3 regions of the Actinomadura monticuli genome follow, and region 3 is predicted to be linked to each of the others. Evidence: riboswitches for the same ligand, from Rfam matches in the RefSeq annotation. Region 3 holds a riboswitch; each other region holds the start of a gene.
What was found. Region 3 has a riboswitch for cyclic di-AMP ahead of SM611_RS13585 (NlpC/P60 family protein). Riboswitches for the same ligand answer to the same signal wherever they lie in the genome.
Positions count from the first base shown of each region.

Region 1: another riboswitch for cyclic di-AMP. It lies ahead of SM611_RS25980 (C40 family peptidase); the one in region 3 lies ahead of SM611_RS13585 (NlpC/P60 family protein).
Region 2: another riboswitch for cyclic di-AMP. It lies ahead of SM611_RS20390 (C40 family peptidase); the one in region 3 lies ahead of SM611_RS13585 (NlpC/P60 family protein).

Region 1 covers NZ_JAXCEI010000012.1:120,923-128,511, forward strand. The annotation lists gene SM611_RS25955 (ATP-dependent Clp protease ATP-binding subunit) at 1-202, opposite strand, end outside; gene SM611_RS25960 (histone-like nucleoid-structuring protein Lsr2) at 850-1,173, opposite strand; gene SM611_RS25965 (RDD family protein) at 2,344-2,976, opposite strand; gene SM611_RS25970 (RDD family protein) at 2,984-3,802, opposite strand; gene SM611_RS25975 (amino-acid N-acetyltransferase) at 3,808-4,329, opposite strand; cyclic di-AMP (ydaO/yuaA leader) riboswitch at 4,564-4,770, shown strand; gene SM611_RS25980 (C40 family peptidase) at 4,828-5,769, shown strand; gene SM611_RS25985 (transcriptional regulator) at 6,034-6,264, opposite strand; gene SM611_RS25990 (LacI family DNA-binding transcriptional regulator) at 6,684-7,589, shown strand, end outside.
Region 2 covers NZ_JAXCEI010000008.1:305,589-313,177, forward strand. The annotation lists gene SM611_RS20365 (C40 family peptidase) at 1-333, shown strand, start outside; gene SM611_RS20370 (MarR family winged helix-turn-helix transcriptional regulator) at 343-867, opposite strand; gene SM611_RS20375 (amidohydrolase family protein) at 929-2,200, shown strand; gene SM611_RS20380 (Mut7-C RNAse domain-containing protein) at 2,230-3,015, shown strand; gene SM611_RS20385 ((deoxy)nucleoside triphosphate pyrophosphohydrolase) at 3,043-3,423, shown strand; gene SM611_RS20390 (C40 family peptidase) at 3,696-4,718, opposite strand; cyclic di-AMP (ydaO/yuaA leader) riboswitch at 4,726-4,875, opposite strand; gene typA (translational GTPase TypA) at 5,088-6,941, shown strand; gene SM611_RS20400 (FHA domain-containing protein) at 7,013-7,589, opposite strand, start outside.
Region 3 covers NZ_JAXCEI010000005.1:386,572-394,160, forward strand. The annotation lists gene hpnH (adenosyl-hopene transferase HpnH) at 1-1,002, shown strand, start outside; gene ispH (4-hydroxy-3-methylbut-2-enyl diphosphate reductase) at 1-1, shown strand, start outside; gene SM611_RS13585 (NlpC/P60 family protein) at 1,061-1,690, opposite strand; cyclic di-AMP (ydaO/yuaA leader) riboswitch at 1,701-1,844, opposite strand; gene SM611_RS13590 (hypothetical protein) at 2,224-2,769, opposite strand; gene SM611_RS13595 (YqiA/YcfP family alpha/beta fold hydrolase) at 2,774-4,027, opposite strand; gene SM611_RS13600 (HIT family protein) at 4,207-4,848, shown strand; gene SM611_RS13605 (hypothetical protein) at 4,929-5,252, opposite strand; gene SM611_RS13610 (hypothetical protein) at 5,706-6,392, shown strand; gene SM611_RS13615 (class I SAM-dependent methyltransferase) at 6,403-7,589, shown strand, end outside.

The DNA of each region.
Region 1 (7,589 bases), on a different contig from region 3:
CGATGATCTCTTCGACCTGCTGGCGGACCGCTTCAAGGCTGATCCCGAGGCTCTCCAGAGCCTTGGCAGCGACACCTTCGCCCTCGTGGATCAGGCCCAGGAGGATGTGCTCGGTGCCGATGTAGTTGTGGTTGAGCATCCTGGCCTCCTCCTGAGCCAGGACGACAACGCGCCGCGCGCGGTCGGTGAACCTCTCGAACATCTCGTCGCTCCTCACAGAGCGGTTGGGCAGAGTCCGGAACGTCCGGAACTGTCCTTCCGCATGCTAGCCCGCCCCGAGGAGGCCGCCCGGTGCACTCCCACCAGAAGACGTTCCCCAGCTAAGCGCTGTTCAGTCTCATCCAACTACCGCATCGGTGCGTCATGTTCCCGCTACGCCTCAAGCGAACGGGGGGCTTTCCGCAGGTCGATCGGGGCGCGGGCAGAGAGTGGTCAATGGGGCCCGAGTTCCGCCCGCGCGGCCTCTGTACCTCGCCCCGGCCGGACCGAACCCCAATGCCGCTACGCCACAAGCGAACGGCCGATCCCGCCTTTGGCGCGTCTCTCCGGTGCCGCGCGCCCGTCGCCGGGCCCCGTCCGCTTCTCCTTGGACGCTTCTCCCGGGCGCTTCTGCGAGACGCTTCTGCGGGCGCATGTTCCCTGACGCTCTTCCCTCGCGCGTGTTCCCTAGCGCGTGTTCCGTGCGCGTGTCGCTGAGCGAGTTCTCCCGTGCATGTCCTCTCGGACGTGTCTCTGCGGAGGACGCGCGTTCCCCTTGGGAGACGGCGTTTCCGACACGACCGCCGTTCTCCCGAGAACGACGAACGGCCCGTCTCGTTAACGGAGACGGGCCGCCGGTGGACGAGTGGCTCAGTTGGCCGCTTCGTACTGCTCGATCACGTGGGCCGGGATGCGTCCGCGCTCATTGACCTTGATGCCATTGTTCTTGGCCCAGGCACGGATCTCGGCACTGCGTTCACGGCTGGACGCGCCACGCTGCCGGCGGCGGCGCGAGACCGTGCCCGCCTTGCGGGACTTCTCCACGAACGGCTGCAGCGAATCCCGCAGCTTCGTTGCGTTGGCGCCACTCAGGTCGATCTCGTAGGAGGCGCCGTCGATCGAGAACGCTACGGTCTCGTCCGCCTCGCCACCGTCGAGGTCGTCGACGAGAAGCACCTGAACCTTCTGTGCCATGGGGACAGACCTTTCAGCTGGAGCAAACTTCAATCGGTTGACAAAGATATACCGAGAACTCCGCGGATGACAATTCCAGCACTCGCGTTGAACCGGCACTGCGGACGAAGTCGCCTTCCCGGCGGTGACCGGGCGTAATCGGCCTCATCGGTTTCCGGCGCATCGAGGGGCGCGCGGGGCCCTGCGGGCGGCCCGGCGTCCGGAATTCGCGGTCGGCGGGCCATCGCCGGGGTTTTCGGCGTGACCGGTGTCACGGCGGAGCGCGCTGACCTGGGCCGGTGCCGGCGCATTGGGGCCGGGTTTGCGGGCGCCGCGACTTTCGGACGGAGCGGCCGACCGGACGAAAAAGTCCCGGTCCGGACCTTAACAGGCGGTGCACACCGGCACCGCGGCCATCGATTAACTCTGACGTAACGGTGCTAACCGGCCACCGGCCGCGAATCCGCAGGAGCCGCGCGGCCGCGCAGGGCGGCGACCTGCCGGGACGCGGGGCGGCGCGCCGGCACGCGCGAGCGGCCGCACGCGGGGGCGGCACCGACGAACGGAAAGCAGAGATCATCGCTCCTGACCTGCCGATGTGAAGGGATGACAAAAGCGGAGTCCGTGGCGAAAATCTGTTTCAGGTCCGCGGGCCCGCCAACTCGCCTTCCGAGATCTCGCCGAAGCCCGCCGCCCGCGCTTCGGCGGTGGAATCAGGAGATTGAGGCACAATCCGACCCCCGATCCTCCACTTCTTCAACCTCCCCTCCGGGCTCGCCGACGCGAACGTGGTCCTCCAACCGTGGCCGCGCGCATGGGCGCGGGAAAGTCCGTTCGGGGTGAGACCGCGTCCCATCCGGAGTAAGTCCGCCACCGCTTTGAAGCGACACCTTCAAGCGGCATCCACGCGTGCGCAGGCGGTACGGCAACGTCCCGGGGAAGCACCTTGCAATCCGGAGGCGGCGTCCGGGACGAGACACATCCCGGTCTGATTCAGGGCCGTAACCGGAGCGAGCTGGGATTCGCCCGCGAACGTCCGCGTCCGAAACAGACCCCGTCATCTCCAGCAAAAGCATGCAGAAGACAACGAATACCCTCGTCCCGCGATGGATCGCGAGACGAGGGCCGGGGGGACCGAGCCGCCGCAGAGGTACCGGAACGCGGCTGAGAGGGCCGTAGAAGGCCCGGGAATCAGGGGCGTGCGCGTTTTACCACGAGCGTCCCGGCGAGCCTGTCATGGACGGCTTGGCGGGACGTCCCCTCGAACATCATCCCGGCGTTCCCCACCCAGAAGACGCTCGCCAGGAGGCCGAGGACGGGAATCGGGCGCGCCGCGATCGGCAGCGAATAAACCGTCGCGCGGAGAACGGACTGCAGAACCCCCGGACGGGCGCCGGCCTCGACAGGTCCAGGCACGGTCGCCTCAGGGCCGGCTTCCGCAGGGGCGGCGTCCTTCGGGGCGGCTCCTGCCCCTTCGGGCATCGACACGGGAACGAATCCGGGCACGGACACCGGCATGACCCCGGCCGCGCCCATAGAGGCGTCCTCAGTCGCCTCTGGGCTCGCCCCACCGGACTGTGCATCCGGCAGGGCGGCAACGACCTCGATGCCCGCGAAGCGCTTGCCGAGGGTTCGCCCCCAGAGGGCGAGTTGGATCGCCTCGTACAGCAACATGCACCCGGCCACGGCAGGCGGGGCGACGACGTCCACCGTGTGCCCCGACACGAGTTCCCGGACGACGACGATGACGGGCACACCGACGACGAGGGTGTCGACGACGCGCGCGAGAAGGCGCTGGCCCGGTTCGGCGAGGGAGACCGCCATCGCGGCCCTACTCCGCGTACTCGGTGTACTCGGTGTGCTCGTCGTATCCGACCCGCTCATCGATGACGAGCGTGCCGGCGAAGCGGTCGTGCAGGGCCTGGTGCAGGGGCTGGTCCCAGATCGCCCACAGGTACGCCATCAGGGCGCCCACCCAGACGAGCGCCATCCCATACGCGGCGTACTCCCACACCATCACCGCCAGGATGAGGAAGAAGAAGACGCCGACCTGGTAGCCCACGTGGACGATCCCAGCGCGCCAGGCAGCTTGTGTCGTGGTCATCGGCTGCCCCGCGGGACGCGCCTGCACGATGCCCAGTCCCATGACGCGCTTGCCGAGCGTCCGCCCCCACATGGACAGCTGGACGGACTCGTAAAGGAACGGCAGTACCGACATGACACAGAACAGGGTGAAGATGATGGGCCAGTTCCAGATGCCGCCCTCGTCCTCGTCGTTGCTGCCCGTGTCGCCGAGTCCGAACGCGGCGACCGTCACCGGCAGGACGAGCGCGAAACCGAAGACCGCGACGAGCCCGTTGTCGATGAGCCGGGCGACCGCGCGCCGGTGGATCGGAGCAAGCTCCATCTCACCGCTGTGGGAGTCACCGTAGGAGCCGCCGTACTGGTCGTAGGACGCCTCGTAGGTCTGCCCCCAGTCCTGCTGGGGCTGCTGCCACTGCTGCTGGGGCTGCTGCTGCCATTGCTGTTGCGACGGTTGCTGCTGCTGGGGTTGCTGCCACTGGCCACCTTGGTACGGGGGTGGCGGGCCGTAGGAACCCTGGCCCTGCGGCGGTTGATGACGCCGCCCGCGGTTGGGGGAATTGCTCATTTGGGTCAGTCCTCCAAGCGAAGCAACATCCGGGTGTTGCCCAACGTATTCGGCTTGACCCGGTCGAGGTCCAAGAACTCTGCCACGCCTTCGTCGTAAGAGCGGAGAAGCTCCTCGTACACCTCTGGCGCCACCGGAGTCCCGAGGATGGGCTGGAAGCCGTGGCGGGCGAAGAACTCCACCTCGAAGGTAAGGCAGAACACCCTTCGCACGCCGAGTTCCCGTGCGGTCTCCAGAAGGCGGGTGACGATGCGGTGCCCGATGCCGCGTCCGCCGTACCCCTTGTCCACGGCGACGGAACGCACCTCGGCGAGGTCCTCCCACATCACGTGCAGGGCGCCGCAGGCGATGACGGGCCCCGGCGTCCCGCGCTGGACGTCCTCGGCGACCCAGAACTCCTGGACGTCCTCGTACAGCTTCACCGTCGACTTCTTGAGCAGGCGCCGCCCCGACCCGGCGTACAGATCGACCAGCCTACGGATCTCCTGGACATCGGCGGTGCGGGCACGCCGGATCACGACCTCCACAAACAGGCGAGATTATCGAACACCGGGTCTTACCAAACGTTCGCGTCCGCGTACGAGTGGTGAGCGCGCCTCGTCGGGCGCTCGGAAAGTGACCCGAAGCACACTCTCCGTTCAGGGTCCGGAGCCGGCCCCTCCGCGCGCCCCGCCCTCGCGACCTGCGATTTCACTCGTTCTAGTTGGCATCCATTGCCGGTTCCGTTAGTGTCCATCGCTGACGTCGGCCACCCGCAGAACGAGGCCGAACCGCCGAGTCCGCGGGCCGCAACCAGCGCCCCGGGGAGCCGGGGACCCACTTTCGGAGGGTTCGGGGGATCGTCCCCCCGGGCCGAGACCGTGAGGGGTGAATCCGCAGTGTCGCGGCCAGGCCCGCGCGCGCTCGCGGACGGGCTGCTCCGGCCCGAACCCGACAGCTAACCCGGTAGGCGGACCAGGAGAGGAGAATTCGTGGAGCCATCGCGGCCTGCTTCCCTTTCACGACTCCGCGGCCGTGTGGTCACCGTGGCCGGTGCGCTCATCGCGCTGACCGCGGCCCCGTACGCCATCGCCCCGCACACGATCGCCGTCGCGCACGCCGACCCGGAGCCGTCCACCAAGGAGCTCCGGTCCCAGGCCTTCAAGCTCGCCGACCAGCTCGAGCAGCTCACCGAGCAGTACAACGGCATGAAGGTGAAGCTCGCGCAGTCCAAGCGCGCCGCCAAGGTCGCCACGGAGAACGCCGAGCGGCAGGAGAAGTCGCTCCAGGCGATCCGCCAGAAGGTCGGCGCCCTCGCCGCGACGAGCTACATGCAGGGCGGCTCCGACCCGACGGTGTCGTTCGTCGCCTCCCAGGACCCGCAGGCCGTCCTCGACCAGGCCGCGACCCTCAACTACTTCGCCAAGCAGGACAGCACCAGGGTCCTCGGGCTCATGCAGGCCATGCAGGCCGCCCAGCGCGCGCGCAAGTCCGCCGAGGCGCGCGCCAAGCAGGTCAGGGACCTGCGGACGCAGCTCGACGCGCAGCGCAAGAAGGTGACCGACACCTACGAGAAGGTCCGCAGCAAGATCGTCAAGAGGGACCCCACGCAGCTCGCCAAGCTCCCCGTCATCGGCACCGGCAAGGCCGCGCAGGCGCTGCGCATCGCCATGGGCAAGATCGGACGCCCCTACGTCTGGGGCGCCGCCGGGCCGAGCGCCTTCGACTGCTCCGGTCTGACGATGTGGGCCTACGGGCAGGTCGGCATCAACCTGCCGCACTACACCGGCAGCCAGTGGAACGCGGGCACGCACGTGTCGCGCAGCCAGCTCCAGCCGGGCGACCTGGTGTTCTTCTACTCCGACCTCCACCACATGGGGATGTACGTCGGAGACGGCAAGATGTTGCACGCGCCGCACACCGGCGACGTCGTGAAGATCGCCCCCATGGCCGGCCGTCCCTTCGCCGGTGGCGTCCGGGTCGCCTGACCCCGTCCCGTCCGGTTCCCGAGTGGCCCGGTCCTCCAGGCGCCGCGTCTCCAGGCGCCGTCGAGCCGGCCTGTGCGCGCACAGGTCAGAGATCCATCGGCGTGGGTCTCGAACGCCGTCCGCGGCGACGCCTCCTGCAGGGACCTACCTGTCAGTGCGCCGGCGCCGCCGCTGCGGGGTCGGACGGAATTCGGATGTGTTCGCCGCCTGGATCTCTCGATGACGCCCGCCCGTCCCCTGGCGGGCGTCGGGGGGTGAAGCCGGCTAGATGAGCTGCCTCCGGGCCGCCCACACCACGGCCTCGATAGGGGTGTTGACCTCCAGCCGGTCGCAGATCGTCCGCAACCGGCGCCGCAGGGTCCGTGCGCTCAACTCCAGCTTCCGAGCCGCCACATCGGCGGTGACACCGCTCGCGATCTGGGCGAGCAGCCGGACCTCCTCCTCGCTCAGCCCGAAATCGTCGGTGCCACGACGTGCGAGTGTGGCTGTTTCCACTCCGTCCTCCCTCGTCCATGGTGATGACCGCGGGGATGCAGCCGTCCGCTGCACAGGCACGGGTTGGCCTCGATCTGTACGCGCGTTGGGTTGCCGGGTCCGGAGCCTTCCGGACTTAGATCATCGGGTTCCTTTTCCGTCTCGCGTGCTTGGCCGGAGGTGGCCGCCTGGCCGATTGCGGGGTCGTTCGGGGGAACTCCGGGTGACGATTCACTCGTTGGTCGTCCGAGGGGAGACGGGATGAGATCGCCAGCCATCCGCCCCCGTCCCTTCGCCGTCGGACTCACCGGATCGTGCTGCGGACCAAGATCGTGAATCGTTTCAAGCTACGCTTCGGCTCGGAACGCTAGGCGGCCGGATCCGGCCCGTCAAGCGCCGTCCAAACGCGGTGTGCGACCGTTCGGCGACGGTGTGTAGTCATGCCATCGGCGGCATGCCGCGCAAAACTCCACTACCTGGGGAAACACTCCCGGGGCGGGACGAGGAGCGAGTTGCCACAGACCAGTATTCGTGAGGTCGCGAGGCGTGCTGGAGTCTCAGTTGGGACCGTTTCGAATGTCCTAAACCGGCCAGATCTCGTGGCCGAAGCTACCCGTGACCGTGTGCGCGCCGCGATCGAGGAGCTCGGATTCGTCCGGAACGAGTCCGCGCGCCGGCTCCGCCGGGGCCCCGATCGCACCGCCGGCGAGTTCGGCGACGAGCCGCGCCGGGCCTTCGGCATCGTCGTCGAGGACCTCGCCAGCCCGTACGCGTCCGATGTCGCGCGCGGCGCCGAGGCGGCGCTCAACGCGGCGGGCCACGACGCCCTGTGGCTCTCCAGCGACCAGTCGTCCGCGAAGGAGCGCCGCTCGCTGGAACTCCTGGAGGAGCAGCGCGCCGCGGGCGTCCTGATCATCCCCGTCGGGGCGGAGCCGAACGACATCTCCCGGCTCCGCGCCGCCGGCATGAGCGTCGTGCTGATCGACCGCGACTCGTCCGACGCCTGCACGGCGCGGGTCGACCATGTCGCGGGCGGGGAGATCGCCGCCGCGCGCCTGCTCGGCGTCGGCTGCCGGCGGATCGTGTTCGTGACCGGCGTCCCGGAACCGCAGCCGTGCGTGGAGCGCCGCGACGGCGCCGCCCGGACGATCGTCGAGGCGGGTTTCACCAAGCCCCGGACGCTGGTCCAGGACGCCCTGAGCCCCACCGAGGGCCGGGCCGCCGCCCACCGGGTCCTCGCCATCTCACCGCGCCCCGACGGCGTGTTCTGCGCCAACGACCTGCTGGCCATCGGCCTGATCAACGAGCTGACCCGGCTCGGCGTCCGCGTCCCGGACGACATCGCC
Region 2 (7,589 bases), on a different contig from region 3:
AGTCTCATCCAGGCCGCCTACCGGCAGGTGGGGCTGAACCTGCCGCGCACGACGTTCGAGCAGTGGCCGTTCGGCGTGAAGGTCGGCAAGGGCAGGGAGCAGCCGGGCGACCTGGTGTTCTTCAACTCCGGGCCGGGGACGTCGGCGGGCAGTCCCGGGCATGTCGGAATGGTCATCGGCAGGGGCAAGATGATCGTGGCGAGCTGCTCGACGTGCGTGCCCGCGATCGGCGTGAAGACCTACAAGCGGTCCGACTGGGTGGGCGTGACCCGTCCGCTCGCGCGCCCCGACTTCAAGGAGAAGGTCGGCGAGCTGGCCGTCCGGCAGCCCTGATCCGCGCGGTCAGCGGAACCGCCGGTCGCCGACGGACAGCAGGAGGACGCGGAGCGCGTCGGCGGCGTCCCGGACGTCCGCCTCCGGGACGCGGCCCAGGACCTCCTCGTGTGCGGCGCCGGCCGCGCGCAGGGCCTGCTCGGTGATCCGCAGCCCCTCCGCGGTCAGCTGGACGAACCGGCTGCGGGCGTCGCCGGCGTTGGCCTCGCGCTCGATATGGCCCGCCTTCTGGAGGCGCTGCAGGACGTTGCTCGTCCCGCCGGAGGTGAGGAACGCCGACCGGGTCAGCTCGCTCGGCCGCAGCCGGTACGGCTCGCCCTCGCGGCGCAGGACGGTCAGTACCTCCAACTCGGCGTAGGTGAGGCCGAGTTCGGCGAGCGCGGGCCGCATCGCCTGCTGGACGAGCATGGCGATGCGCCCGGCCCGTTTGCCGACCTCCAGCATCGCGACGAGCGGCTCGGACAGCCCGTCCCGCCGCCACGTCCCGGCCACGGCGTCGATGTCGTCCCGGCGCTCCCCATGGTCTGCCTGCACGCACCGAGGATACTCACTCAGCATATTGCTTTCTAAAAAGCTTTTCCCTAACCTTTGTGGAATGACATCTTCACTGCTCCTCCGGAACGGCACCGTCATCGACACCGACCCGGTCCCGACCGTGCTTGCCGGCGCCGACGTGCTCGTCGAGGACGGCCGTATCGCCGCGGTCGGCCCCGGCCTGCCCGCACCCGCGGACGCCGAGGTGGTCGACGCGACCGGACGCATCGTCATGCCGGGCTTCGTCGACACCCACCGGCACACCTGGCAGGCCGGGATCCGCGCGATCCTGACCGACGCGACCCTCCCCGCCTACCTGGAACGCGTCCTCGGCGAGCTGGCGCCCCGCTACCGCCCGGACGACGTGTACACCGGCACCCTCGCCGGCGCGCTCGAATGCCTCGACTCCGGCATCACGACACTGGTCGACTGGTCGCACATCCAGCTGAGCCCCGGCCACACGGACGCGAGCATCGAGGCGCTCCGCGCGTCCGGCATCAGGGCGGTGTTCGGCTACTGCCACGGCGGTGATGGCGACCTCGAAGCCGAGACCCGCCGCGTCCACCGCGAGTACTTCGGCGCCCCCGCCGGCACGCTCAGCATGGCGATGGCGGCGCTCGGCCCGGAGATCGCGCGCGAGGACCGCGTGCTCGCCGAGTGGCGCCTGGCCCGCGACCTCGGGCTTCCGGTCACCGTCCACATGGGCGGGCACGGACCGGAGAGCGCCGCACGCGGCCTCGCCTTCCTCGCCGGCAACGGGCTGATGGAGCATCCGACGACCTACGTGCACGCCAACCACTACACCGACGAGGCGCTCAAGCGGATCGCCGCCGCGGGCGGGACGGTGTCCGTCGCGCCGACGATCGAGGCCGCCCTGGACATCGGCCCGCCGCCCACCGGACGGGCCCGGAACGCGGGCGTCCCCACGGGCCTCGGCGCCGACACGGTCGCGAGCGGCCCCGGCGACATGTTCTCCATCATGCGGGCCGCCTACCTCCTGGAACGCGGACGCCCGAACCTCTCGTTCGGCACGGCCGACGTCCTGCGGACGGCCACGATCGAGGGCGCCGAGGCCGCCGGGCTCGCGGACGTCACCGGATCGCTGACGCCCGGCAAGCAGGCGGACCTGCTGGTCCTGCGCACCGGCACCCTCGGCGTCGCGGCGGCCCACGACCCGATCGCGGCCGTGGTCCTGTCCGCGGACACTCGCAACGTCGACACCGTCCTCGTCGGCGGCCGCGTGGTCAAGCGCGGGGGAGAGCTTCTGGAGCGGGACGTCCCGTCGCTCCTGGACTCGCTCTCCGCGTCCGCCGCACGGCTGGCCGGACGATAATTGCTCGGGGAACGCCGGCGACGCGTGGCATGCTGATCGGCGTGGAGCCCGAGATAAGCATCCGCGTCGCCGGCGAGCTGCTGATGTTCCTGCCCGCCGCGCGGCGCGTGGCCGTGAACCGGGTGCCCTTTGACGGGACGTCGACGCTGGGGCACCTCGTCGAGTCGCTCGGCGTGCCCCTGCCCGAGGCGGGCCCGATGACGATCGGCGGCGCGGCGGCCGACCCGTCCACCCGGCCGGAGGCGGGCGACGAGGTGCACGTGGCGGCGGTGCCGCGCCCGCAGCCCGTGCCGCTGGAGCCGGGCCAGGCCGCGCCGAGCTTCCTGCTGGACGTGCACCTCGGCACCCTCGCACGGCGGATGCGCCTCCTCGGCCTCGACACCGCCTACCACAACGACATGGACGACCCGGCGCTGGTCGTCCAGGCCAACGCCGAGCGCCGCGTCCTGCTCACCCAGGACCGCGGCCTCCTGCGCCGCCGCGCGCTGTGGTTCGGCGCCTACGTCCGCGGTTCCCGCGCGGACGACCAGCTCCGCGACCTCCTCGACCGCTTCGCGCCCGTCCTCCGCCCGTGGACGCGCTGCACCGCCTGCAACGGAACCCTCGTCCCCGTCGATAAGCACGAGGTCGAAGGCGCCCTGCGGGACGGGACGCGCCGCACCTACGACATCTACGGACGCTGCGCCGACTGCGGCCAGGTCTACTGGCGCGGCGCGCACGGCGACCGGCTGGAGGAGATCGTCAGGGAGTCGACGCGGCTGGTCGCGTCCGTCCGGGGCGACGGGCACCCCAGGGCCGCCGTATCCGAGACATAGCGAGAGGGGCTGGTTGCGATCGATCCGATGGTGGTGGTGGGCGCGGCGATCGTCTCGGACGGCCGGCTGCTGAGCGCGCAGCGCGCGGAGCCGCCGCACATGGCGGGCGGCTGGGAGCTGCCGGGGGGCAAGGTCGACCCCGGCGAACCGGACGAGGACGCCCTGGTCCGCGAGTGCCACGAGGAACTGGCGATCAAGGTCCGCCTGATCCGCCGCGTCGGCGGCGACTGGCCGCTGAGCGAGCGCGCCCTGCTCCGCGTCTGGACCGCCGAGATCACCGAGGGGGAACCCCGGCCCCTCGAACACCTTGCACTCCGCTGGCTCACCCCCCAAGAGCTCTACGACGTCGACTGGCTCCCCGGCGACCGCCCCGTCATAGCCGCCCTGGCCCAGGGCGACTACATCTAGCCCTCACCGCACCCCGCACAGACCGAGGCCATGACGTCCTTGAGCCCAGCCATCGCCGACCTCCACGTTGCGATCGCGTCCGAAGGCAGGTTCAAGCGAAGCGAGAACCTGATCGCGCAGCGAGCCGCAAGGCGAGCCGGAGCGATGCAGCGATCGCCGCCTCGCCCGTGGAAGGGAGGGCGCTCCAGCGCCCGACCGCCGAGGGCGAGGCAAATGAGCTCGAGGGCTTCCTGCCGCGCCGCAGGAAGCCCCCGACATCTGTGGGGGAGCGGTCAGGTGATGCGGTTGGCGCCCGCGAAGTCGGAACGGTCCGACAGCCGGGAGATCTTCACCACATCGCCGGTCTGCGGGGCGTGCAGATACTTGCCGTCGCTGAGGTAGATGCCCATGTGGTGGAGGTTGCTGCCGAAGTAGACGAGGTCGCCGGAGCGAAGTTGGCCGCGGGAGACCTTCGTGCCGAGCTGGTACAGGTCGCCGGTGTAGTGCGGCAGCCCGGACTTGCCGACCTGGGCGTAGGCCCAGACGACGAGGCCGGAGCAGTCGAAGCTGCCCGGACCGGCGGCGCCCCACACGTAGGGGGAGCCGAGCTTGCCGTACGCCTTGCGGGCCATCTTGGCGGGCAGGTCGGAGCCCTTGATGGTCGCGGTGAGGCCGGTGCGCGGGTCGCTGGCGCTCGTGGTGGACAGCTTGTCGAGGCGCTTCATCACCTCGGTGACCTTCGACTTCGCCTCGGCGCGCGCCTTCTTGGCGCCCTCCCAGGCCTTCTTGACCTGCGCGGTCTTGGCCCCGGCGTCGCGTTCGGCGGCCTCGGCCTGATCGATCTGCCGCTGCAGGGCCTTGACGGCGTGCGCCTGGTTCTCGACGAGGTAGGCGCTGTCGGACAGCCCGTCCGGGGAGCCGCTCGCGCCGAAGATCGCGTCGGGGGCGCCGGCCATGTAGTTCGCCGCGGCCATCCGGCCGAGCTGCTCGCGGGCGGGGGCGGCCTGGTTCCGCAGGGTCTGGGCCGTCCTGGCGGCGTCCCGCTGGGCCTTCTGCGCGGCCTTCAGGTCGACGCGGGCCTTGTTGAACTTCTCCGTGAGGATCTCGGCCTCTTCGTTGAGCGCGTTGAGGCTCTTGCGCAGGCCCTTCTCCGTCGTCGGAGTGGGGCTCGGCGCCGCCTCGGGCGCGGCGGCCAGCCGGAACGGGGGCGCGGCGTGGGCGGCGACGGGCGCGGTGGCGCCGAGGCCGATCAGGAGCAGGGCGGCCGCGGTGGCGGCGGGCGTGACGCGCCGCCGCCGGTGGGGGTCCGGTGCCAAGCCGGTGTTCTCCTCTCCTCGCGCGCCTACCGGGTTAGCTGACGGGTTCGGGCCAGGAGTCGCCCTACGGCGCGCGCCCTGCGGCGTGTGCCGATTCACCCCGATTGCGTGGGTCCCCGGTTCTCCCTGGAGACGGGAGATTCGGCGTTCCGGCCGCAGTCCCGGGGGGTGGGACTCCGCACGACCGGATCTCGGGCAGATTACAAAGGATGGGCAAAGTTGGCGAATCGGGGCCGGAGTGACGCCCGTGAAGGCCGTGCCGCAAGGGGGTGGACGCGCGGGGGATGGGCGGCGCACGGCGGCGCGTAGAATGGAGTGCTGCCGCGTATCTGCGGCGACTCTCCTGAAACCTCACGCAAGGTAACCCGCATGCCCATCTCCACGCGCGACGACCTCCGGAACGTCGCGATCGTCGCCCACGTCGACCACGGCAAGACGACGCTGGTCGACGCCATGCTCTGGCAGTCCGGGGCCTTCCGCGAGAACCAGGACGTCGACGACCGGGTCATGGACTCCAACGACCTGGAGCGCGAGAAGGGCATCACCATTCTCGCGAAGAACACGGCCGTCAAGCACAACGGGCTGACGATCAACATCATCGACACCCCGGGCCACGCCGACTTCGGCGGCGAGGTCGAGCGCGGGCTGTCCATGGTCGACGGCGTCGTCCTGCTGGTGGACGCCAGCGAGGGCCCGCTCCCGCAGACCCGGTTCGTGCTGCGCAAGGCGCTCGCCGCGCGGCTGCCGGTGATCCTGGTCGTGAACAAGACCGACCGTCCCGACGCCCGCATCGACGAGGTCGTGGACGAGACCTACGAGCTGTTCATGGACCTCGACGCCGACGAGGACCAGATCGACTTCCCGATCGTGTACGCGTCGGGCCGGGCCGGGCGCGCCTCGCTGAACAAGCCCGCCGACGGCGCCATGCCGGACAGCGAGGACCTGGAGCCGCTCTTCTCGGTGATCACCGAGACGATCCCGGCGCCGTCCTACGACCCGGACGCGCCGCTGCAGGCGCACGTGACGAACCTGGACGCCTCCAGCTACCTCGGCCGGATCGCGCTGTGCCGCGTCCACGCCGGGACGATCAAGAAGGGCCAGCAGGTCGCCTGGTGCCGGCACGACGGCAGCATCGAGCGGGTGAAGATCACCGAGCTGCTGATGACCGATGCGCTCGCCCGCAAGCCCGCCGAGGCGGCGGGGCCGGGCGACATCATCGCGATCGCCGGCATCCCCGAGATCATGATCGGCGACACGATCGCCGACGCCGACGACCCGCGCCCGCTGCCGCTGATCACCGTGGACGAGCCCGCGATCTCGATGACGATCGGCACCAACACCGGGCCGATGGCCGGCCGCGAGAAGGGCACCAAGGTCACCGCCCGCATGGTCAAGGACCGCATCGACCGCGAGCTGGTCGGCAACGTGTCGATCAGGGTGCTGCCGACCGAGCGGCCGGACTCCTGGGAGGTGCAGGGCCGCGGCGAGCTGGCCCTCGCGATCCTCGTCGAGAACATGCGCCGCGAGGGCTATGAGCTGACCGTCGGCAAGCCGCAGGTCGTCACCCGCGAGATCGACGGCAAGCGGCACGAGCCGGTCGAGCGGCTCACCGTCGACATCCCCGAGGAGCACCTGGGCGCGGTCACGCAGCTGATGGCGGTCCGCAAGGGCCGCATGGAGCACATGACGAACCACGGCACCGGCTGGGTCCGGATGGAGTTCCTCGTCCCGGCGCGCGGCCTGATCGGGTTCCGCACCGAGTTCATGACCGAGACGCGCGGCACCGGCATGGCGCACCACGTCTTCGAGGACTACGAGCCCTGGTTCGGCGAGCTGCGCACCCGTCCGTCCGGCTCCCTGGTCGCCGACCGCTCCGGCGCCGCGACCGCGTACGCGATCACCAACCTGCAGGAGCGCGGCACGTTCTTCGTCGGGCCGACCACCGAGGTGTACGAGGGCATGATCGTCGGTGAGAACTCCCGCTCCGACGACATGGACGTCAACATCACCAAGGAGAAGAAACTCACGAACATGCGCTCGTCCACCGGCGACGAGCTGGAGCGGCTCACCCCGCCGCGCATCCTCTCGCTGGAGGAGGCGCTGGAGTTCTGCCGCGAGGACGAGTGCGTCGAGGTGACCCCGGCGAACGTCCGCATCCGCAAGGTCGTGCTGGACGCCAAGGAGCGCGAGCGCATGCGCGCCCGCACCAAGCGCGCCGGCTAAGGCCGCCAGGCGCAGCGTAAAGGGCGGCCCCGGGGTTCTCGGAACCCCGGGGCCGCCCTTCTACGTACCGGTCACTTCAGCTGGACGGTCCCGGTCACGTCGGCGGCCAGGCGGAGCTGGTCGCCGTCGCGGAGGGGGGCCTCCACGCCGCGGGGGAGGCGTTCGCCGTTGACGAACGTCCCGTTGGTGGAGCCCTCGTCCCGCACCCAGGCCGTGCCGGACGGGTCGAGCCAGACCGTCGAGTGGCGCCGCGACACGTTGTCGTACTGCGTGAACGTGGCCGCCACCGGGGACTGGCCCGCGTCCCGGCCGAGCACGAGGTGCTGACCCACCGACACCTTCAGCTCGCCGGTGGGGAACTGGACCCGCAGGACGGGCGTGCCCGACTTGGGCAACGGCCGCAGGCACGAGTCGCACTGCGCGGCGCCGGGGTTGCTCAGCACCGCCTCGCAGTACGGGCACATGAACGCGGTGCTGTCGGGGGCGGGGGGACGGCCCTGGTTGTGGTCGTGCGGCAGCAGCGTGGCCTCGCGGCCGTGCGGCGGCAGCGGCGGCTGGCCCCCGTGCTGCGGACCGCCCTGCGGGGGGCCGCCGAGCTGGGGTCCGCCGTGCGGAGGCTGCCCCTGCTGGGCCGGCGCGCCGTACTGG
Region 3 (7,589 bases):
AGCATGCCGCTTCGCCAGAGCCTTCGCATCGGAACCTACATCCTCCGCAACAAGATGCGCGGCAGGGAGAAGTTCCCGCTCATCGTCGAACTGGAACCGCTGTTCGCGTGCAATCTGGCCTGCGCCGGCTGCGGAAAGATCCAGCACCCCGCCGACACCCTGAAAAGGCGGATGCCGGTCGAGCAGGCCGTCGCCGCCATCGAGGAGTGCGGCGCCCCGATGGTGTCCATCGCGGGCGGTGAGCCGCTCATGCACCCGCAGATCGACGAACTCGTCAACGAGCTCGTGAAGCGCAAGAAGTTCGTGTTCCTGTGCACGAACGCGCTGCTCATTCCGCGGAAGATCGACAAGTTCAAGCCGTCGCCGTACTTCGCGTGGGCGGTGCACATCGACGGCCTCCGGGAACGGCACGACGCCTCGGTCTGCAAGGAGGGCGTCTTCGACGACGCGGTCGCTGCGGTCAAGGAATGCAAGCGCCGCGGATTCCGCGTCACCACCAACACGACCGTCTTCAACACCGACACCCCGCAGAACGTCATCGAGGTCATGAACTACCTGAACGACGATCTCCAGGTCGACGAGATGATGATCTCGCCGGGATACGCCTACGACAAGGCGCCCGACCAGGAGCACTTCCTCGGCGTCCAGGAGTCGAGGGAACTGTTCCGCAAGGCGTTCGCGGACGGGAACCGCAAGCGCTGGCGGCTCAACCACTCGCCGCTCTTCCTGGACTTCCTGGAAGGCAAGATCGACTTCCCGTGCACGGCCTGGGCGATCCCGTCCTACTCGCTTTTCGGATGGCAGCGTCCCTGCTACCTGATGTCGGACGGCTACGCGCAGAGCTACAAGGAGCTCCTGGACGAGACCGACTGGGACTCCTACGGCCGGGGCCGCGACCCGCGCTGCGCCAACTGCATGGCGCACTGCGGCTACGAGCCCACCGCGGTCATGGCCACCGTGGGCTCCCTGAAGGAGTCCATCAGGGCGGTGCGCTCCACCTGACCGAAGCGCCCGGAGAACAGGGAATCACCCTGCTCTCCGGGCACCCCGATCCGGGGAGTCAGGCGTCGCTGAGCTTCTTCGGCCGGTAGGCCTTGTACTCGCTGCCCGCGTCGAGGCCGTAGTCGCGCGTCCGGTAGTCGGTTCCGTACCGGCCGCGCTGCTCGTACGCCCAGTAGGACGTGTGCCGGCTGTTGGCCCACTTCTCGAAGATGACGACGTGCCGGGTGGTGTTGGTGCCCTCCGCGTCCATGACGAGGTCACCCTTCTTCAGCTCCGACATCTTGATGCGCTCGGTGTAGCGCGACGACGTCAGGCCGACCGTGTTCTGCCCGGGCTTGGGCAGCCCCAGCGTCATGGACACATACCCCGAGCAGTCGGCCCGGTACCCTTCGTGCGACCTCACCTGGCTGTAGGGCACCCGGTCCGCACTGTGCGGCTTCCACGACCTGGCCCGCTCGATGACCTCGGACCGTTCGTCCGTCTTCTTCGCGGACTTCTCGGTCGCGTCCGCCTTTCGCGGCTGCGGGATGGTCTTGACGGCGGCGACCGACGTACCGGTATCGGACGGACGCTCCGCCACGTGCACCGTCGCCGCGGCCACGCCGAACACGGCGAGACCGAGCAGCGCTCCATTGGTGCGGGGGCTCAGGCCGAAAACGCCCTTGCCGTTGCTGTGCTTGCCTTTCAAAAGGGGGGCTCCTTCTTCCATGTGCCGCCTACCGGGTTAGCTGACGGGTTCGGACGTGGAAGTCGCCCTACGGCCTGGGGGCAGGCCGATTCACCCCAGTGCTGCGAGGGTGGGTCCCCGGCTCCGCGCGATGCGGACTCGGCGGTGCCGCTGCGGTCCCGGGACCGTGCCGGCCCATGCGGGAAGAGCGGCGCTGATGTTGTCAGACCGTCCGAGGGATATGCCTCGGGGGCCGTGTGAACGGACCTGCCGCAGCGCGCTCTCTGCGTGGGCGCGCACGGTCGGCGAGGTCTCAGGCGGCGGCCGGACCGCCGCAGGACGGCACGTGGGTCGCGCCGCCGCTCCCACCCGTCCCGGGTGGCACGGGAGCACCTGGAGGGCACCCCGGTGGGGGCCAAGCTACAGAAGCTCCCAAGGGAAGGCAAACCCTCCCAAAATCAAACCCCCAGCTCAGACCCCCTCCAACCGCCTCGAACACCCACTGGAGCGGGGGTGGAGGGGCCCTCCGCGCCCTGCGTCCTGAACGGACCCGATCACCGCGACGGCGGGCGGTCTCCGCCGCGATGGATGCTCACGATCATCCGGGCGGTGACGGCGGCGCCGAAGCAGCCGACCGACCACACCGCGATCAGGCCGACCCGCTCGGCCACGGACACATCGGCGCGGTAGAAGACCAGCGGAAACACCCAGCCCAGCGCCAGCAGGCTCGCCCCCGGAAAGGTCAGCAGCATCGGGATCAGCCAATCGACGGTCGTCGCGGGACGCGGATTGGCCCGGCTCCATTCGACCCACCCGAAGCCCTTTCCGACCTTGTCGTTGAGCACTTCGTCGATATAAGTCGATATCCGGTGGATGGCGGTGCGCTGGGCGACGTACCGCCCACCGAGGAGATAGGAGCTCACTGGAATCAGCAGCATGATGCCGGACAGGCCGGCGCGGGTCAGCGCGAACCCGAATATTGCACCGGTCAGCGTCAGCTGCAGGGCGAGGATCTGCTGCTGGTATTTCGCGCGCCCGTCGATCTCCCCGCGAAGCGACGTGTACTCCGCGATCGCCGCGCTGACATCCGGAGAGTCCATCGTGTCATCCTCTGGTCTCGGTTGACAGATCATTAGTGACGTACTCTTCGAATCGGCCCGCGGTGAAAGTCCTCATTATTCCCGGTCGCCCCGCCGCCCGTCGGTGGCGTTCGTAGTAGACGCCCAGCCGGTCCCTGCCGAGGCAGGTGACGTCATGGCCCGCGCTCGCCAGCAGATCGGTGACACCGGCGCGGTCGTACACGGGGTGGAAGCCGGCCGCGAGAACCATGTGCTCGGCCCTCTCGTCGTCGCGTTCGACCTCGATGAACCGCGACGTCCGCGCGGCTCTCAGAGCCCGCAGAACACGGCTCGCGAGGCCGCGCCCGCGGTAGCGCTCATCGACGGCCACCGCAGCGACCTTGCCGTCAGGGCGGACGTAGGAGACCGCGACCATTGGAGCGCCCGGACGGCGTTCATCCCGCACCGAGGCGAGCATCGAGCCTTCGTGCACCAGGCGCTCGCGGTGAACGGCGGGCGGATAACTCCGGTCCGCGTATGCGGCGCACAGCAGGGAGACGGCCTCCTGGACCAGTTCGGCTCGCTCGCGCAATTCCGGGTTGGCCGCCGTTTCGCCGGACAGGCCAACCGGCTCTGATCGACGGAGATCGAAGAAGTCGCTGACGGCCGCCCAGGTGGCGTCGAACCCCCGCGTGAACTGGTGGTCGGTCGGCATCGTTACCGAAGTGGCGTTGGGCAGCACCCGGAGGAGACGCGTGGTCTCCTCCTCGGTGGCGACCGTGTCATCCGCGGCGGAGAGCAGGAGCACCGGTAACTCGATCCGGGCCAGGACCCCGTCGTCCAGAGGAGGCGGGCGGTCGATCAGGCCGTAGCCGACCGGCAGCGGCATGCCGGCCGCGTAATGCTGGAATTCAAGCGTGCCCGACCGACGCCACGGCTCTTCGTCCCGCAGCCCGGCGACCCGGAGAAGCGCGGCGCGATGGTCGACCACCGGTGCGAGCAGGACGGCACGCTCCACGTTGGGCGCCCTCCGCTCCGCGAGCGCCCGCAGGAGCACGGCGGCGCCGAGGCTGCCGCCCATCGCGAAGGTGCGATTCCGGTTCGCGGCCATAATGTGGCAGGCCATGTCGACCATCGCGTCCATGGAAAGCGATTCGAAGGTCGGAAGATTGAGATCGGGGACGGCGAGCGCAAGGCCGAAACGTGCACTGAGATCCGCGATCAGCGAAGCCTTCGAAGAATATGGACCGGAAGCGAAACCGTGGAGGTAGACCAGGCGTGCGGCACTTGCTTGCGTCACTGTCACTCCAGGATCAACTTGCGCAACCGCTGAAGTGTTCAGCTGCTACGAAGTTCCACTAGCGCGGCCCATGACTGCGTGATACATTACCAGCGATAGTGACAACATTGCAAGACTGCGGTCCCATCTCTGTCCGTCGGCCTCTGCCGCGAAAGGGAGGGTGAATGTGCACTGTTCCGGTGAGAGCGGACGACACCGATTGCTTCATATGCGCCGCCGGACACTGCCCTCCGGAGCTGATTCCGTGGTACGACCGCCCGCTCATTCATGAGCCGGAAGTAGGCACGGTCATCGGCGCGGTCGGCGCCCTCGTTCCCGGCTATGTCATCGTGGCGCCCATCATGCACACCAGGTCGATTCGGGACCTGCCGAAGGGGAAGCGCAGCGAACTGCTCCGGCTGCTGGACGCTGTGAGATCGCGAATCGAGCGCCACTACGGCCCGGCGACCATCTTCGAACACGGGTCGTGCCGGGAACTCGAAGGACGCCGCCCCGCCTGTGTCGCGCATTCGCACGTGCACGTCGTCCCCGGGAAGTACGGGCTCGCGCAGACCGCGCCGCAGTTCACGGCATTCGACTCCCTCGAAGGGATGCTGGCGGCGGCCGATTCCGGGCGGGGCCTGAGCTACCTGATGTTCCAGGAACCGGGTGAGCCGGTGCACTTCGCGGCCGATCCCGGGGTCTCGCAGTTCTTCCGCCGCCATATCGCCGCGGCGCTCGGTGAGGCCGACGCCTGGGACTATGCGGCGGTCCCGCGATGGGACAACATCCGCGAGACCCAGCGGACACTGGCCGGTCAGTCGGCGGAGTGCAGTCACTGAGCGAGCCTGGACGCGTCGGAGTCCGAGGCCGTCTCGGTCGCCGGGCCGGCTCCGCGGCCGGCCTGTGCCGTCCCGGCGGATCAGCCGGAGCCGGTGGAGATCAGGACGACTCCGCCGCTGAAGCCGCCGCGTGCCGCCCGCTTCGTCCGCCGGGCCCGATCGATCTCCGGCATCTCGACGCCGAGGCATTCGGCGTACGCGTGGATCACTTCGAGGACGTCGGCCAGCTCGTCGATCGTGGCGCGCTCGTCCGTCGCGGCAAGGACCTCATGGACCTCCTCCAGGAGCTTCTCGCGCAGCAGCTCGGGAATCTCCTGCTCTCCCGCGATCCTTGTCTGGAAGGTGTCCCCGTTCGCGCCGATGATGTCCGGGATACGGTCACGAACCAGTTTTTCCCTGGCCATATCGTCTCCTGATCCTGCCCTGCCCGCCTCGGGCCACTGCTCGCGATCGACTGACCTCGTCGTTTGCATGTAGAGCGCGCTTTCGTCCGGGGGAACAGAGCATGCCCAGGTCGCGAAGGAACCGGGCCGAGCCCTGGTGGTTCCGCGTGGACGATACCGCGAACGACCTCAAGATCACCGTCTCCCTTGACACTGCCCGGCGCATGGAACGCGCTAACGTCGAACGGCTTCCGCCCGTGACATGTCTCGATCCCGCGTGACCGCGCCGGGCACGCACGGTCGGGATGCCCCTCCATAAGATCAAATACCTTGTGTTTGTCACTTTGGTAGGATGCGGTCAAGCCCCAGCTGCTCGCCATGGCCCGGGCGACCGAACTTCATATCCGTCGACGGTCCACGAAGGCACCTGACGATCACGCAATAGGTCACCGAGGGATCGGGCATGATTCGGACATGAACGTGTGCTTCTCCGGCTATACGGCGGTCGGCAAGACGACCCATTCCCTTCTGTTGGCGGAGACCCTCGGATTCGCGTACGTGTCCGCCTCGGAGATCCTTCTTGAGCGGCTGGACGTCGACCGCACGAAGGTGAACGAGTCTCGGACCTGGTTCGACCGCTATCAGGAGTTCGGCTCCATACTGAAGTCCTCGTCCATCGATGCCGAGATAGACGAATACCTCGGCCGCCGGGCTCGTGAGGACGACCGCGTCGTCTTCGACACCCGGTTCTTACCCTGGTTCTCGGGCGACGGTTCTTTGCGCATCTGGCTGGAATCGGATCTGGCCGCACGTGCGCGGAAGTGCTTCGTCTCCATCGACGGCGCGGGGCCGGACGTCCTGGAATGCGCGATCAAGGTGCAGCGGCGCGACACCCTCGACGTCGAACGCCTGCTGGACGGCCACGGTCAGATCTTCGCGCCCGACCGGGACGTCTTCGACGCCGTCCTGGACAACTCCTCGCTCATCCCGGAGCCGACAAGGCGGTGCGCGGACAACGGCATCGCCGTCTTCCACGAGTACGTCATGGCGACGATCGAGGCGCTGGACGGCGACCGCCGGAGGCTGGACAAGCTCTTCGACATGGACCCGGCCATGGCCGGATCGATCGTGCGGTACGTGCGAGACGTCCATGAGGGCTGACGGGGCCGGGATGGAGCACCACGGTTACACCTCGGAGTGCGGGCATTGCTCGCTCGCGCCTTTCGACATCCTCCTGGCCATGCCACCCTTCGCTCTCGTTTCCCGGCGAGCCGAACCGTCCGCCGCGGGCCGGATGGAACTGACCGCGCTGCGCTGCCCGCGTCATGGGGGCGCGGCGAGGCTCGCGGACCTCCCCGCGACGGACCTCGACCGCGTCCGCTTCCTTCGAAGCGTCATCACCTCCTTTCTCAACGAGCAGGGGCGCGAGTTCGAGATGTCGCTCGAACTCTCGGACGGCACGGGCCGAATGCGCCTGCTGTGCGTGCCGGCGGACGGCGTCATGCCGGTCGGCGGGACCCCGGTGCCCGACGGCCTCCATGGCCTCGCCGACGTCCCGAACCCGCGTTCGCTCGTCTACCTGGAGCAGCGGGTGATCGACGAGGCGTTCCGCATCGGGCAGGCTCAGCGCGAGAGTTGGCGAGCATGGCTGGTCTCCGCATCCGAAGCGCGCGAAATCTTCGACTCCTCCGAGGGCGAAAGGGTGAACGTCGCGCACTTTCGAACCTGGCTGCTCGACCACGAGCGATTCGCCCCGGACGTCTCGGACGGCGTGCCGGTGCTCGATTTCGGCGCCGCCGTGCGGAGGTCGAATCGCATCGGCAACGACGCCGTTTCGAAGGCGTTCACCCGGACCTGGCGGGGGCGGTCTGACGACCCCATGGTCGCGCGATTCGTCCGCCGGCTCCCGCAGTCGCCCAAGGCGGCGGAACTCGGCGTGCTGGACGCCGGATGCGGGCCGGCCGTGCACCACGGTGCGTTCACCGCGCTGGGCGTCCCGTGGACCGGCGTCGACGCCTCCGCCGGAATGATCGAAAGCGCGCGCCAGAACCTGGCCTCCGCGCGGGTCCCCTCCCCGCGGCTGGTGATGGGCGACGTCGGCCGCCTTCCGTTCAAGGCTCGGTCCTTCGCGGGAGTGTGGCTGCGCTCCGTGCTCGTCCATGTCCCGCGGAGCGAGGCATTGGCGATCCTCAAAGAATCCGCGCGCCTTCTTTGCGGCGAGGGCGCACTGTACATCAACTTCCAGCCCGGGCGCGGTGTCGTCGTCCGCCGCGAGGGCCGGGTATTCGTGTACTACGAGCGAGCCGAGATCATCGATCTCTGCGGCCGGGCCGGCCTCATCGTCGCGGACGAGTGGGA